2 regions of the Vibrio fortis genome follow, and region 1 is predicted to be linked to the other one. Evidence: predicted binding sites of a transcription regulator. Region 1 holds the regulator's gene; the other holds the start of a gene.
What was found. The regulator PurR, encoded in region 1, represses purine synthesis genes. The targets are predictions, from matches to a motif close to TNANGNAAACGTTTNCNTNA.
Positions count from the first base shown of each region.

Region 2: a site for PurR is predicted at 4,426-4,445, ahead of folD (bifunctional methylenetetrahydrofolate dehydrogenase/methenyltetrahydrofolate cyclohydrolase FolD). Genes of this name have one in related genera too.

Region 1 is NZ_AP025487.1:1,136,302-1,143,861, forward strand. It holds gene glgC (glucose-1-phosphate adenylyltransferase) at 1-40, shown strand, start outside; gene glgA (glycogen synthase GlgA) at 30-1,484, shown strand; gene OCV50_RS05170 (alpha/beta fold hydrolase) at 1,729-2,526, shown strand; gene OCV50_RS05175 (DUF2007 domain-containing protein) at 2,618-2,938, opposite strand; gene OCV50_RS05180 (TVP38/TMEM64 family protein) at 2,953-3,633, opposite strand; gene OCV50_RS05185 (TfoX/Sxy family DNA transformation protein) at 3,758-4,348, opposite strand; cyclic di-GMP riboswitch class I at 4,477-4,561, opposite strand; gene purR (HTH-type transcriptional repressor PurR) at 4,733-5,737, opposite strand; gene torD (molecular chaperone TorD) at 6,058-6,705, opposite strand; gene torR (two-component system response regulator TorR) at 6,962-7,560, shown strand, end outside.
Region 2 is NZ_AP025487.1:2,332,217-2,339,776, reverse strand. It holds gene OCV50_RS10100 (lytic murein transglycosylase) at 1-909, shown strand, start outside; gene OCV50_RS10095 (LysR family transcriptional regulator) at 1,054-1,974, shown strand; gene OCV50_RS10090 (NupC/NupG family nucleoside CNT transporter) at 2,181-3,380, shown strand; gene folD (bifunctional methylenetetrahydrofolate dehydrogenase/methenyltetrahydrofolate cyclohydrolase FolD) at 3,488-4,348, opposite strand; gene OCV50_RS10080 (hypothetical protein) at 5,717-6,403, shown strand; gene OCV50_RS10075 (IS110 family transposase) at 6,677-7,315, opposite strand; gene OCV50_RS10070 (hypothetical protein) at 7,414-7,560, shown strand, end outside.

The sequences.
Region 1 (7,560 bases):
TGTTGTCGTAATCCCTAAAGGAGCACGAGTTGGTTACTAAGACTCTCTCGGTACTTTTTGTAGCGTCTGAAGTTGAAGGTTTAATTAAAAGTGGTGGCTTGGCTGATGTAGCCAAGGCACTGCCTAAAGCGTTGCAAACACTCGAACAGGACGTTCGAGTGACCATCCCCGCATACAGCAAAATCCCAAATGTTGAGTCGGCTGAAGTTATTTTGTCGACTGAACTCGATCACTGGCCTCATACGGCTTATCAAGTTAAGAAACTAAGCGTTGAAGGTGTGCAAGTTTTTGGTATTGAATGCCAACAGTACTTTGACCGCCCGGAAATGTATGCTGAGAACAATCAAGCTTACGCCGATAACGGTGAGCGATTTGCGTTCTTCAGTGCGGCATGTCTCGACATGCTGCCAAAGTTAGGCTTTCAACCTGATATTGTTCATGCCAACGATTGGCATACTGGCTTTGTTCCATACCTGCTGAAATCTCGTTATCAAGAGCACGATTTCTTCAAAGATATGCGTAGTGTTATTTCGATACACAATGCCGTCTTTAAGGGCGTATTCTCATATGATGAGTTGCAAAATCTGCCAGAAATGCACGGTCGATATGTACCGGAAGCAGCAGTCAGTGACACTCATGTCACCATGCTGAAAGCTGGCGTGATGTGTGCAGACAAGATTAACGCCGTTAGCCCGACTTACGCGGAAGAGCTCAAAACAGAACTTGGCAGCCATGGTATGGCGAAAGAGTTCCAACACCGTTCTAATGACCTATTTGGAATTTTAAACGGCTGTGACTATGGATCATGGAACCCTGAAACGGATGCTTATCTGCCGCGCAAATACAAGGCCACTAAACTTAGTATGGCGCGAGGCAAGTCTGCTTGTAAGCAAAAGCTGCAGCAAGACGTTGGCCTTCCTGAGGTAGATTGCGCCGTGTATGGAATGGTTTGTCGTTTGACGAACCAAAAGGGCGTTCACTACTTAATTCCAATCATTGAAGAGTTCTTAAAGAACGATCTGCAAATTGTGATAGTAGGTACAGGCGATCCGGTGTTGGCAAGTCAGCTTAAAGAGCTTTCAGCGTTGCATTCAGAGAAGTTTTCGTTTGTGGAAGCTTACAATAACGAACTGGCACATTTGGTTGAAGCTGGCTCGGACTTCTTCTTAATGCCATCGGAATTTGAGCCTTGTGGTTTGAATCAGATTTACAGCATGGCTTATGGCACGCTGCCAATTGTGCGTTCAGTCGGTGGTTTGAAAGACAGTGTTAATCATTACGATGATAATCCTGAAATAGCTACGGGTTTTGCTTTTAAAGAGCCAACGCCTCAAGCTTTGCTTTCAGTATTGCACCGCTCTTTACTGCTTTATGCTCAAAGACCTGCCGAAGTTCGTCGCGTTCAGCTCTATGCTATGCAACAGAACTTTTGCTGGGAAGATGCCGCTAAATCTTATTTAGAGATGTATCACACAGCGTTGTAACTTGGGAATGTGAAATGTAAGGTGTTCCATAGTGAACACCTTTTTTCGTTTTTAATGTGTCACAATAAACGTTTAAATTACCAATAATTCCATATAACGCTTTGGGAGTAATTGTGGTTGAGCTATTCATAACACTGATAAGATGATTGACACTACTATCACTTAATCGGTTTAATAGCGTGCTATCATTACCAAGCACATTTCCCCGGTGTTCAAGCAAATAAGTAGAATTAAAGCGATAGGTATGTCTGAGAGTTTATTATTCCATAAAACATTCAATCACCCGACTAGTGATGAGTGGGTCGTTTTCGTCCACGGTGCTGGTGGGAGTTCGTCCATTTGGTTTAAGCAGATCAAAGCTTACAAACAGCACTTTAATTTGTTGTTGATTGACCTACGAGGACACGGTAAGTCTGACAACCTTTTGAAAGAGTTGATCAGCAACCGTTACACGTTCAAAGCGGTAACGCTCGATATTCTTAAAGTACTCGACCATCTTAAAATTCGTTCAGCGCACTTTGTTGGTATGTCGCTGGGTACTATTATTGTTCGAAATGTAGCTGAGTTGGCTGCCGAGCGAGTTCGTTCAATGGTATTGGGCGGGGCTGTAACACGCTTGAACACGCGCTCTCAAGTCTTGGTTAAGTTAGGCAACTTGAGTAAACACATCATTCCTTATATGTGGCTCTATAGTCTGTTTGCATACATTGTGATGCCGCAAAAGAGCCAGCGCGAGTCTAGACACCTTTTCATTCGCGAAGCGAAAAAACTATGTCAGAAAGAGTTTAAGCGTTGGTTTATTCTCACTGCAGACGTTAACCCCTTGATGCGATATTTCAAAGAACGAGAATTACCTATTCCTACTTTGTATCTGATGGGAGAGCGTGACTATATGTTCATCAAGCCAGTTAAAGAGATGGTCGCGGCACACAAGTCGAGTGAACTGGTGGAGATTGCCAATTGTGGTCACGTTTGTAATGTTGAGCAGCCAGAAGAGTTTAACCAACGCTCTATCGAGTTTATTCAAAAGCAAATCAAATAGCGGTAATGTGTTGGGGTATGACCCACGGATATACAAAAACAGGAAGCGACTAGGCTTCCTGTTTTTTTTTGGGGACTCTTGTTACGACGGTCTATGTTTCGGGGCAAGGTGAACCACACTGCCAACAAGACCCAAACTGAGCTTCGTTGACTTCATGACATTGTGTACAGCGCCACTCTTCATAGATAATCGAATCTTGCTGCTTCTTATAGGCGTTGATGAGATTCAGAGCTGCTGTCGCATCAGAAGGCTCGTAAAGCCATACGTATGGGTCTGTTTCTTCCGAGAAAGGGATTTCCCCCTTTAAACCAAATAATCCTTCCCCACGCACTTCACAGGCGATTTTTTCACTCTCTAGAAGCCCACATATGATGTGAGCCTCAGTTGGGTTTGCAGCGCTGAATATTTTCATCAATTTTCCTTTATCTATTCAGCGACTGGCGCCGAACGAAACTTACTCATGATCCATTTAGCTGCAATTGGGAACACACCTAGTAGTGCGAAAGAAAGCAATACTGAAGGAGAGACAATACCTGACAGAGAATCGATCTCTGCTAACTGAGTACCTGCGTTTAGGTAAACCGCAGTACCTGGCAACATCCCCAATTGGCTAGTCAAATAATAGCGTCCTACGGAGATAGGTGTTAAGCCCATCAACAAATTAATTAGGAAGAATGGGAATACCGGAATCAAGCGCAGTGAGAATAGGTAAAACGCACCGTCTTTCTCTACACCTTGGTTAATAGTAGAGAGCTTATCGCCAAACTTACCCTGAACCCAGTCACGCAATAGAAAGCGACTACTCAGGAATGCTAATGTCGCACCTATGGTACTTGCAAAAGAGACCAGTAATAAACTCGTCCAGAAACCAAATAGCGCTGCGCCGAGAAGTGTAACCACAGCAGCACCTGGAATAGAAAATGCGGTGATCATTATATAGAGGATAAAGTAGGTCGCTGCTGCGACAACAAAGTTAGTCTCTATATAGTCATTAAGAAGTGCCTGCTGAGCTTTGGCATTTTCGAGAGTCAAGTATTGACCAAAGTTGACGGCTAGCAACACGATTGTGGCAACTAAAATTATGCCTAAAATCATTTTCTTACTCATAGGAGCGTCCCTTAATCTTTTGCTTATTGTTAGTATAGTTAGACAGGCGAAGGAAAGATTAACTTTCAAAAGAAAATAAAAAAAGCCACAAAAATGTGGCTTTTTGCAATTAGGTGATTTGGACCTAATTTATATAACTGATGAGCTCGTCGCGTCTTTGTTGTGGTATCACAGACCAGTGTGTGCCATTGATAGCACCTTCAAGTGCCCAAAGTAGCTCTAAGCTAACACTCGATGAATGAGACTCTTTAATTGCTTTGTAAGCATTAACAGAACCTGATTCATACAAGCTCTCAACTGTGTCGATACCTGCTTTTTTCAGCATACGCTCTGTAGCAAGACGAAGGTTCGGCAGATCTTTCAATCGGGTCGGTTTAGCCGATGACTGAATTTGCTTCTCTTCTTTAGCACAGTTAAGGGAGGCTTTTGCCAGTTCGATAATGCGTTCTTGAGCCTGCCAGAGGTCTTCTGGGAGGGCAAAATACTTAGTTACGACTGGGAAACCACGTTTCTTGTAAACGTAAGGTTCAAAGCCCTGTTGTTCAAATTGTGAAGTAGTATTCTTGTCAGCTCGAATGTGTAACTGGTTGTTTACGACCAATGCAAACATAGTGTCGTCGGCAAATAGGCCGAAACCGCCAAACATTGAGCGTGACTTTATCTTTCCAAGTGGCTCAAATAACTTCATTGAGTCCTTGAGTATCGGTTTATCCATATTGTTTATCTCGGTGTATTTGAATTACGCCACCAAATAAGCAGGTCCGAGAGATTAGCAAAATGTCGCAATAAAATTGTCAATAAGCCGTAAATTACTACTAAAGGTAGGAAATACTGCATTTTGCCATCGGTAACCCCGCTACCATACCAATAATGGGTTAGGCCGGAGGCTTTGCGTCTCACCCTTTCAAGTGATTTGCCCTGTGCGTGACTGTATAATTAAGAATAAAGTTTTTTGTTGAATGAGGTTCACACTTGTTGCTCAAAAGTGTGATCTCGGTTCAGTTAATTGTTGCCTTAATATGCAACTGAGCTTTTACTTTTAACAAATAAAAAAAACGCACCAAACGGTGCGTTTTATTAGAATTATCTAAAGTTTACGTTACTTTAACGTTTTTACTGTAGCGCGCTCGATAATCTCTGGATGCATCTCGAATACGCGTTTTTCATGGTCTTTGTCTTTGATGCGCTCCAACAGAATTTCAAACGCATTCTTACCGACACGACGTTTTGGTTGGTGAACCGTTGTCAGTGGTGGTGAGAAGTACTCTGCCAGCTCAATGTTGTCGTAACCAATCACAGAAATATCTTCAGGGATCTTAATGCCTTGCTGCTGTAGGCGGCTCATAAGACCAAGTGCCATCGTGTCGTTAAAGCAGAATACTGCAGTAGGGCGGTTTTCCATTGCGACGATTTTATCTGCTGCGATAACTGCAGTATCACACTCGAAGTTACCTTCAAGAATTAGGTTGTCATCTGCTTGGATGTCAGCTTCTGCCAATGCACGACGGTAGCCTGCGATACGTTCAACACATGCCGCTTTATCTAAATGACCACTTAGACAAGCAATACGCTCATGCCCACGTTCAACTAGGTATTTAGTTGCCAGATAGCCACCCTCTTCAGAGTTGTCGATGATCTTATCCGCTTGTGAACTCTCAGGGCCCCAGTCCATAACAACTTTTGGAATGTCAGCATGGCGGTCAAGCATTTCACGAAGTTCTTCTGTTAAGTCTGAACACATCACCAAGATGCCATCTACCCGCTTTTCAGCAAGCATTCGGATGTAGTCACGTTGCTTCTCGTAAATACCACCAGTGTTACATAGAATCAGCGTGTAACCTTGACGGTAACAGTAGCTTTCTACACCATCAATAACTTCAGAGAAGAATAGGTTGGTTGATTGAGTGACCAACATACCGATAGTGCGTGTAGAGTTACATTTCAGGCTACGAGCAACCGCACTTGGTGCGTAATTTAATTCGTCTACGGCTTTGTTTACTTTTTCTTGAGTCGCTTCTGCTACGAAACGTGTCTTGTTGATCACGTGAGAAACGGTGGTTGTTGATACGCCGGCTAAGCGAGCGACATCTTTTATAGTTGCCATGGCTTTATCCTATTGATAGCTACTTTCTCAGAAGTACGGAGTAAGTAGCCGTTTAAGCTACCAGAACAAGAGCTTAGAATTTGTAGGGCTCTCTCGGTACTAAAGTGCTAAAAAACAAAAAACCGCTAATGAGAGCGGCTTGTCTTAACACCGAAATGCTCTTAGCTAATTTAAAGCATAGCATTTCGAGAATGTTTCATATTTTATCGTTTGCGGTCACAATTTTAGACTGACTAGAAAATACTCGCAATAACATTCACCCAGAAATCTGGGTGAATTGTCACATTCTACCTAAATTGTGCCTTTAGTCATTAGTGAATTTATTCACCAGCTAAATATTGCGCATCAAGTTTACAGAAGGCAGTTAGCAATTCTGCAACACACGCGTAAAAACCAAATTCATCAAATTCACGACATTTTGTTGCAAATTGTGGAACCCAGCTAAGAAGTTGTTGCTCAACAAACTCATGTTGTGCAGTGAAAGCCGCTTCTAGTTCCTGCTCGGTTTCAAGATCGTTTGAACGAATAATGATGTTGCCTAGGAAATCTAATTCGATGGCTAGGTGATCGGCCGGCTCTTTTAGGTCTTGGTTTACTGCAATACCATAAGAAGCCATGATCGCTTCCATATCTTGAGCAGGCTTCGCATTCAAAAGGCCGCTCTTGTCTAGGTAAATAGAAGCGTACGGTAGAGCGCCATACTTGTCAGACTTTAGGAACAATTCGCAAAAATCTGATGAAAGCTCTAACTGAGCATCTTCACGGTTCTGCAATCGGTTAAGCGCATCGACTAGACTATTGATGGCTGGTTTTAGTGTTTCATTATCACCGAGACCAGTTAAAAACGAACGAATCTCAACCGAGTGGTAGTTATCCAATTCTTCTTGAGTCAGTTCTTTTGCGAACAGGCTCGATAGCCACCAGTAAATTTCAGCTCGTTGTTCATTGAACGCTTTCGTTTCTTTCATCTCAATAATCCTAATATCGTCTTTCGTAATATCTGCGGTACGAAGGCTGACTAACCGTTGTATTTGCAAACTGCAAAGTTACTCGTTAGTAGTAATGCCTATATTGAATTGCGATGGAGGTTAAATAGCAAGGTTTAAGATTGTCTTGTATCAAAAAAAATTCAGGTTTCTGGCTTTTATCTTGCGTACTACTAGAATTGTTACTAGTTATGAATAGAATAGTCACTGAAACTATTAAATAAGAAAAGTGGTGTAGATGAGCTATCACGTATTAGTCGTAGAAGATGATGTGGTAACCCGTAGTAAGCTGGTTGGATATTTCCAGAACGAAGGTTACACAGTAAGCGAAGCAGAAAGCGGCGCGCAAATGAGAAACGTTTTAGAAGAGAATAACGTTGACCTCATTATGCTGGACATCAACTTACCAGGCGAAGATGGATTGATGCTAACTCGCGAATTACGCAGTCAATCAGACATTGGGATTATTTTAGTTACTGGACGCACGGATAGCATCGACAAAATTGTAGGCCTAGAGATGGGCGCAGATGATTATGTTACTAAACCATTCGAACTTCGCGAGTTGTTGGTTCGAGTGAAAAATCTACTTTGGCGAATCTCGGCTGCTCGCAAGTCACCATCAGGTGTGGCGGAGCAAGCGGAAGATGAATCTATTGTTCGCTTTGGCGAGTGGACATTTGATATTCCACGTCGCGCGCTGAGTAAGAATGGTGAACCTGTGAAGCTAACCAAAGCTGAATATGAGCTATTGGTTGCGCTGTCATCATACCCGAACCAAGTATTAAGCCGTGAGCGAATCCTAAACATGATTAGCCACCGTGTAGACGCGCCAAATGA
Region 2 (7,560 bases), 1.2 Mb from region 1:
AGCTTCGAACAGTTTGTTGAAAAGCTGAAGCAGCAAGGCTCAGAGCAAGGTATCTCTCAATCGATCATCGACCAAGCCTTCGACGGCGTGACGTTTAAACCGCGTGCGGTGAAGGCTGATAAAAACCAACCAGAGAAAAAGCTAACGCTGGACGAGTACATCCCAAGAGCTGTCCCTAAATGGAAGGTTAAACAAGCGCAGTCGCTTTATGATAAGCACTATACTGAGCTGAAACGCATTGGCGATGAGTACGGTGTTCAACCTCGCTTTATCGTTGCATTGTGGGGTGTAGAGAGTAACTTCGGCACTTATACGGGCAATTACCGTGTGATTGATGCGCTAACCACCATGGCTTACGAAGGTCGACGTGAGGCGTTCTTCACCAAAGAGGCGATGGCGGCTCTGACCATTTTAGAAGAGGGGCACATTAAGCCTCAGGATATGAAAGGGTCGTGGGCTGGAGCTATGGGGCAACCTCAGTTTATGCCAAGCTCATTCTTAGCTTATGCAGCCGATGGTAATGGTGACGGTAAGAAGGATATCTGGAATACCGAGGCCGATGTTTTCGCTTCTGCGGCGAATTATCTCAGCCAGTCTGGTTGGGATGACAAGTACACATGGGGTAGGCAGGTAAAAGTGCCAGCGAATATCTCTTTAGAAATGCAAGGTCGCTCGGAAGAGAAAGGTAAATACCTTCAAGAGTGGTCAAAGCTTGGGATTACGAGATTTGATGGTAGCCCGCTACCTAAGCTCGATGAAGATATTAAAGCGTGGTTAATCATGCCTGATGACCAAACAGGGCGCACCTATTTGGTTTATAACAACTACAATGTACTGATGAAGTGGAATCGTTCGTACTACTTTGCTCTGGCAGTGAGTCACCTTGCTGACCGAATTAAGTTCAAATAACTTAAGTTTAAATAGAACGGCTAAAGCAAAGCGGCATAAGCCAATAGATTTAAAAGGGACTCTTCGGAGTCCTTTTGTTTTTTAGTCAACATTGTTTTCATACAAACAGAGGATAAGCGAGTGTTAACAGACAGAGCTGCACAGATGGTGATCTTTCACGCCTTGATTAAGCATGGTGGCTTCACCAGTGCGGCGAAGAGCTTAAATGTGTCGGTGTCGCACATCAGTAAGCAGGTCGCTCTATTAGAAGACAATATTGGTATTAAGCTTGTGCAGCGAACGACGCGCAGCTTAACCTTAACCGAAGCAGGTGAGGTGTTTTATCAACATTGTGAGCAGCTGTTTGGCACCTTAAAAGCGGCACAAATGGATATGGAGAGCCAGCGTGATGATGTTTCGGGTAAATTGCGCGTTGGTATTTCACAGTCATTCGGCACTCTGCATGTGATTCCTGCAATCGATCAGCTGCGCCAGCTCTACCCTCAATTAAAAGTCGAGGTTCACTTGTTCGATTATAAAGTAGATATGATCGAAGAGCGTTTGGATCTTTGGATCACCAATAATGAAGAGCTACCTGAAGGGTACATTGCCCAGCGGCTAGCAGACAGCCAGTTTGTGGTGGCGGCGTCACCTGACTACTTGATCAAAGCTGGCACACCGAGTTGCCCGTCAGATCTGAGTGATCACAACTGTCTTATCTATCGCAGCCGTGAACGTGATTATACCTCTTGGGCTTTCGACAATGGGCAAGAGAGCCTATGTGTTACTGTTAGTGGGGATTATTCTGTCGACTTAGCAGAAGCGGTGAGAGACGCGGCAGTAGCAGGCTGGGGGGTTGCCTATCTAGCGACTTACCTCGTTAAAGAGGAGTTTCGCAGTGGTCAATTAATCCAAGTATTACCCGAGTGGAAAGCTAGCCAGATCATGCCATTTTTTGCTGTCTATCCAAGTCGAAAAAATATGCCTAAGAAGCTGTCTACGGTGATTGAGTTTCTTAAACAACACATTGGTTCTCCGACTTATTGGGATAAAAATCTCAAAACCTGTGTTGAATTACACCGCTAACTGTCGCTGTTTTTGAAAATATAATTTCCATATGGAAAAAGTACTAAAAATAATCAATAAAGTTTTAATTAATTCAATAGGTTAGATATTTAGGGCTCTAGCGGCCTTTTATGCCAACATCCATGTAACAACCACCGCTTGCCGCAAACGGTTTCCTCTATACAATGCGTCGCCTTTCCTACTACAACTTTTCAGGTTTGACGCATATGGCATCCCTAATTGGAATCATTACTCTTCTAGTAATCGCTTGGTTACTATCTACGGACAGAAAAAATATTCAGCTAAGAACAGTCTCTCTTGCTTTCTTACTTCAGGTTTCTTTTGCACTGCTGGTGCTGTACGTACCTATGGGTAAAGACGTTCTTAATGGCGTGACGGGTGCAGTGTCGAGCTTAATCAACTATGGCCAAGAGGGTATTGGCTTTCTATTTGGCGGTTTGACCAACAGTGGATTTGTGTTTGCGATTAACGTACTGGGCATCATCATTTTCTTCTCGGCTCTGATTTCGGGTTTATACCACATTGGTTTCATGCCAAAAGTGATCAACCTAATTGGCGGCGCACTGCAGAAACTGTTAGGTACCGGTCGTGCGGAATCTCTGTCTGCTACAGCAAATATCTTTGTTGGTATGATTGAGGCACCGTTAGTCGTTAAGCCATACCTAAAGCACATGACCGATTCACAGTTGTTTGCGGTAATGACCTGTGGCTTGGCGTCTGTAGCTGGCGGTACGCTGGTAGGTTATGCGTCTCTGGGTGTAGACCTGAATTACCTGATAGCAGCGGCATTCATGTCTGCGCCTGCAGGTCTATTAATGGCGAAAATCTTAGTACCAGGCAGCGCTAATGAGACTCAAGAGAGTATTGAGTCAGATGTAGAAATTCCACGAGCAACAAACGTCGTTGAGGCAATGGCAGATGGGGCTATGTCTGGACTTCGTATTGCGGTCGCAGTGGGTGCAACACTTCTTGCTTTTGTTAGCGTGATTGCAATGCTGAATGGCATGCTAGGCGCTGTTGGTGGCTGGTTCGGTGTAGAGCTCAGCTTCGAACTTATCCTAGGTTATGTGTTTGCACCCGTTGCATGGCTGATTGGTGTGCCATGGAATGAAGCAGTAATTGCGGGTTCTCTAATCGGTAATAAGATTGTCGTGAATGAGTTTGTTGCCTTCATCCAATTGATGGAAGCGAAAGATATGCTAAGTGAACACTCACAAGCTATCGTAACCTTTGCACTGTGTGGTTTTGCGAACATCTCAACCATGGCGATTCTTATCGGTGGTTTAGGCAGTCTAGTACCTGAGCGTCGCTCATTCATTTCAAAGTATGGCTTCCGCGCAATTTGCGCAGGCGTGCTAGCGAACTTGATGAGTGCGTCAATCGCAGGTGTCGCTCTGTCACTTTAAGCGCTATTTAGCTCAACAAAAAAACAAAAGCCGCGATATCAATCGCGGCTTTCATGTATCTAACGGTTCTGTCTCTCTATCGGATGATAGAGAAAGTGGAACGAAGACTATTTATTTGAGTGGAACTGCTCACAAGCGATCATCGTATTCTCGATTAGACTTGCTACTGTCATTGGGCCAACACCACCTGGAACTGGCGTAATGAAGCTTGCGCTCTCTTTTGCGACATCATATTCCACGTCGCCAACCAGCTTGCCAGACTCAAGACGGTTGATACCAACATCGACTACCACAGCGCCTTTCTTGATCCATGCTCCTGGAATGAAGTTAGGTTTGCCTACGGCAACCACAACAACGTCTGCTTGACGTACGTGACCTTCTAAATCTTTAGTGAAACGGTGACAGGTGGTCGTAGTACAACCTGCTAGAAGCAGTTCAAGCGTCATTGGACGGCCAACGATATTTGATGCACCAACAACAACGGCATGTTTACCACGTAAGTCGATGTTGTAGCGGTCGAGCAGAGTGATGATGCCTTTTGGCGTACAAGAGCGTAGCTTAGGGATACGTTGCGCTAGACGACCAACATTGTATGGATGGAAGCCATCAACGTCTTTTTCCGGCGTAATACGTTCTAACACGTGTGTGCTATCGATACCTGCTGGAAGAGGTAGTTGCACAAGAATGCCATCGATCTCTGTATCGTCATTCAATTGGTCAACAAGTGTCAGTAGCTCTTCTTCGGTTGCCGTCGCGGGTAAGTCAAAAGACTTTGAAACAAAACCGACTTCTTCACACGCTTTGCGCTTGCTTCCAACATAAACTTGAGAAGCTGGGTCTTCACCCACTAAAACTACCGCTAGGCCCGGAGCTCGTAAGCCTGCTTCTGTGCGTGCTTTTACACGTGCAGCAACTTCAGAACGAACGGTTTGAGAAATTAGCTTTCCATCAATATTTTGAGCAGTCATGAATTTCCTTAGTATTGATATTCAAGTTAGTGGCTGATGTTTTGGCGCATTATTCCAGAAAACGTTTTTGATTTCCATCAAGCAAACGTTTGCTTTGGTCTAATTTTCAACACTTATAATGTCTTTGCCCTTTTTTTACTCACTTAGATCAGAATGTTAGATAAAGCCGTTGCTTTACTGATTCGAATTCGTATAATTCTTTCCTGTAGCGCGCCCTTAGCTCAGCTGGATAGAGCACAACTAACCCCCTAAAGGTTACTACTTTATCCTAAATACCTTGTTGTATATGGCTTTGATAGGTGGTAAGGTTACCACATTGAGTAAATGTGTTTACTACTAAGCGTTACTACTTACCACAAAGAAAGTAGTATGGTAAGTTTAAATTAAGTCCCCTTAGCTCAGCTGGATAGAGCACGTGCCTTTAATTGAGGAGCTTGTATATGGAAACATGTACAATGCAGAGGGTGAATTCAAGGAAACCTCAGCGCGTAATGGCGGTGGCAATCTTGAGCCAAGCTCTACAAGCGTGTAGAGAAGGTGCAGAGACTAGATGATGCAATGCGATCTCATTGTGTAATACATCACTAGCGCCCTCCACCCAAACAGATAATGCTGTGGGTGATGATATAGTCCAGACTACAAACATCAGATGATGGCAGTGAAAGCTGTAGTGGTACGCTAAGCATGTGGTCGCAGGTTCGAATCCTGCAGGGGATGCCATATTTAAAAAAAAGCGGTATAGCAATTATTGTTATACCGCTTTTTTTATTCGTGTTTTAGAGGTAGACCCTCAGGTGATTATTAAATCACAAGCCATTTGTGCTATCCGGGTACAAGTTCGCTTCGGAACAAGAGCGCCTTAGTGCGACGGCTCTAAACCACTTCTGTCCAGAACCTTCGCGGCGGGCACTTCATAACTCAGAAATGCCCCATAGTGTGCTAGCGCCGCGCCACTCAACCTCAAAAATTACAGTGAAGTAGTTTGACCTACTTTTTCTTATCTGTGTAACCTCTAACAAGTTGGGGGCTCGTCAACTGTGTTTGTGGAGCTCATGCTCGTTTGCAAAGGAAGATCATGTCGAAACATAAAGTCAGCGACTTTTGGATAAAGGCAGATTGAATCTTCATGTGTTTAAGGTCGTAGGTAGAGTCACAATGAGCAGTCTATGCCGTCATATGGATAATAGACAGTAATTTACCGCGAATTGCAACAAGTTTTATAGTGGATAGTTTGCTAATGCTCTGATTTACAGTGACTTGTTAATGTTATGCTGCAAATAGGTGAGAGTGATAGGCTGCAAGTTGAGAGTGGGAAAGGCGGCTTGTCGCTGTATATAAAGCGTTAGGTTTTACGAGGGTAGGTCAGCAATGAAGTATGTTTATCGTTTTTCAATAGTTTTTACGCTGTTTTTGTTCTTTCTCGTAGTCGGGTTGTACTCATTGGAGTTCTATATTCATGGCTTGTGGTCTTCAAACTTCACAAGGTTTAGTGCTATATCAGTTTTATTAGGTGCGAGCACGGCAATCACTGTTTGGTTATCCAATCAGGTTCGTCAGAACTCGGAAGACTTACTTGAGGAAACTAAACATTATTATGAAAAGTCTTATGAAACTCTAAATGTGTTAGGCAAGGATGGATTCCCTAAGAACCAGCGAATTCGCTGGTTAACCGCTGCTCGTTTGTTGTCGGTTGCAGAGAAACTACATAAACAAATTCCATTATCTAGCCATAAAAAACTATGCGAAGAAGCTAGAGAGTATTGGCGACAAAAGTTTTATGATTTATTGCTGCCGAACAAACAGGGCCCCAATAAAAATTACTTTGCAGAAGATGTCAGGTTTCTTGACTCATACAGAGCCAGAGACCCTGAACCACTAGAGTTGAATTCAGTTTTAATGATCTTCCGTTTTGTCGAATGGCAAGACTCTCGTGTAGATCCGCTAGAAAATGTTCCTATGCCAGATGACAAGAAAATCAATAAAATGAAGCGTCTAGGCCCTGTTGGCTTAGCTCAGTTATTGGAAGCGTATAAGAAATCAAAAGAACAAACCTAATGCGGCTACATGGATTCCCCCGGTTGTCAAACATCCGCTAAACTTGTGTTGATGGGTTTTGGACTGCCGCTCTACATTCGGCCTACTTATCGACGATTCGCATACGTCGTGGCCCTGATGACTTTGCGCGACTGCGGTGCCTTATTCGTTAGATAACATCGAGTGTGTCCGCCGCATTAACAGGCTCTCCGCAAGTGGTCTTAACCTATCTCCATCATTAGCGTCTGCAATGACCCGGTGGGTTTAACTCTTTTATGCTGCTTAAGTTCCTACTTAAGCAGCATAGTTTTCATACTCAGTTTGGTTGTATAAAAGCGACCATATAATTCGTGCGTTCTTCGCGGCAAGTGCCACTATCGCTCGATTCATTCCTCTGCGCTCCAGAACGCCTCGACACCACTGACTTAGCTTATCTTGCTTGTCGCCAAGGTTGGCAATCACGCTCCTTGCGCCGTGAACTAATAATCCGAATTCCGAAAGCAGAGCACGCATGCGATTCATAAGCGCGGTGCGTTCACGAACCCAATGCTCTCTCATTCTATGTACCGATAGGATGGCTTGTTGTTCGGGGGATTTTATGAGCACAAAGCGAGTTGAGGGGCGCTGAACAACTTTGTAAATAGTAACAGCATCATTAAGATCGTTCTTTCCCTTAGTTCGATAAGGAATTACATATTTAACAGCCATAACGCGGGCGTCATGTCCCAGTTTATTTAGTGTTCTAGCCCAATAATGTGCACCACCACACGCTTCAACCCCTATACGCATTAGTGGCATATTTGCTATTTTAGTCAATAGTTTAGAGCGTGTTACTGACTTATTAAGTATGACTTTACCATTTTGGTCTACGGCATGAAGGCTAAAGTGGTTCTTAGCTAGGTCGATACCGCAAAAATAAGAATAATCAGACATGATGCCTCCGATGCATTTAAGTACCACATAAGTGTGGCAGATCCTCGTTAGGGGGAATCTATGTCATTCGTTAGCTCACTTATTTGAGTTTGGTATATATGAAAAGAATAAAAAGAAACCCAGAGAAATTTGAACCGATAGACCTTTTTAGTTCTATTGGCTTGGAATATAACTACAATTTGCAGAGTCCAGAAGATAGGGACGACTTCGTTCAAAGAGTTTCGGATTCTTTGACTTCAGCTCAA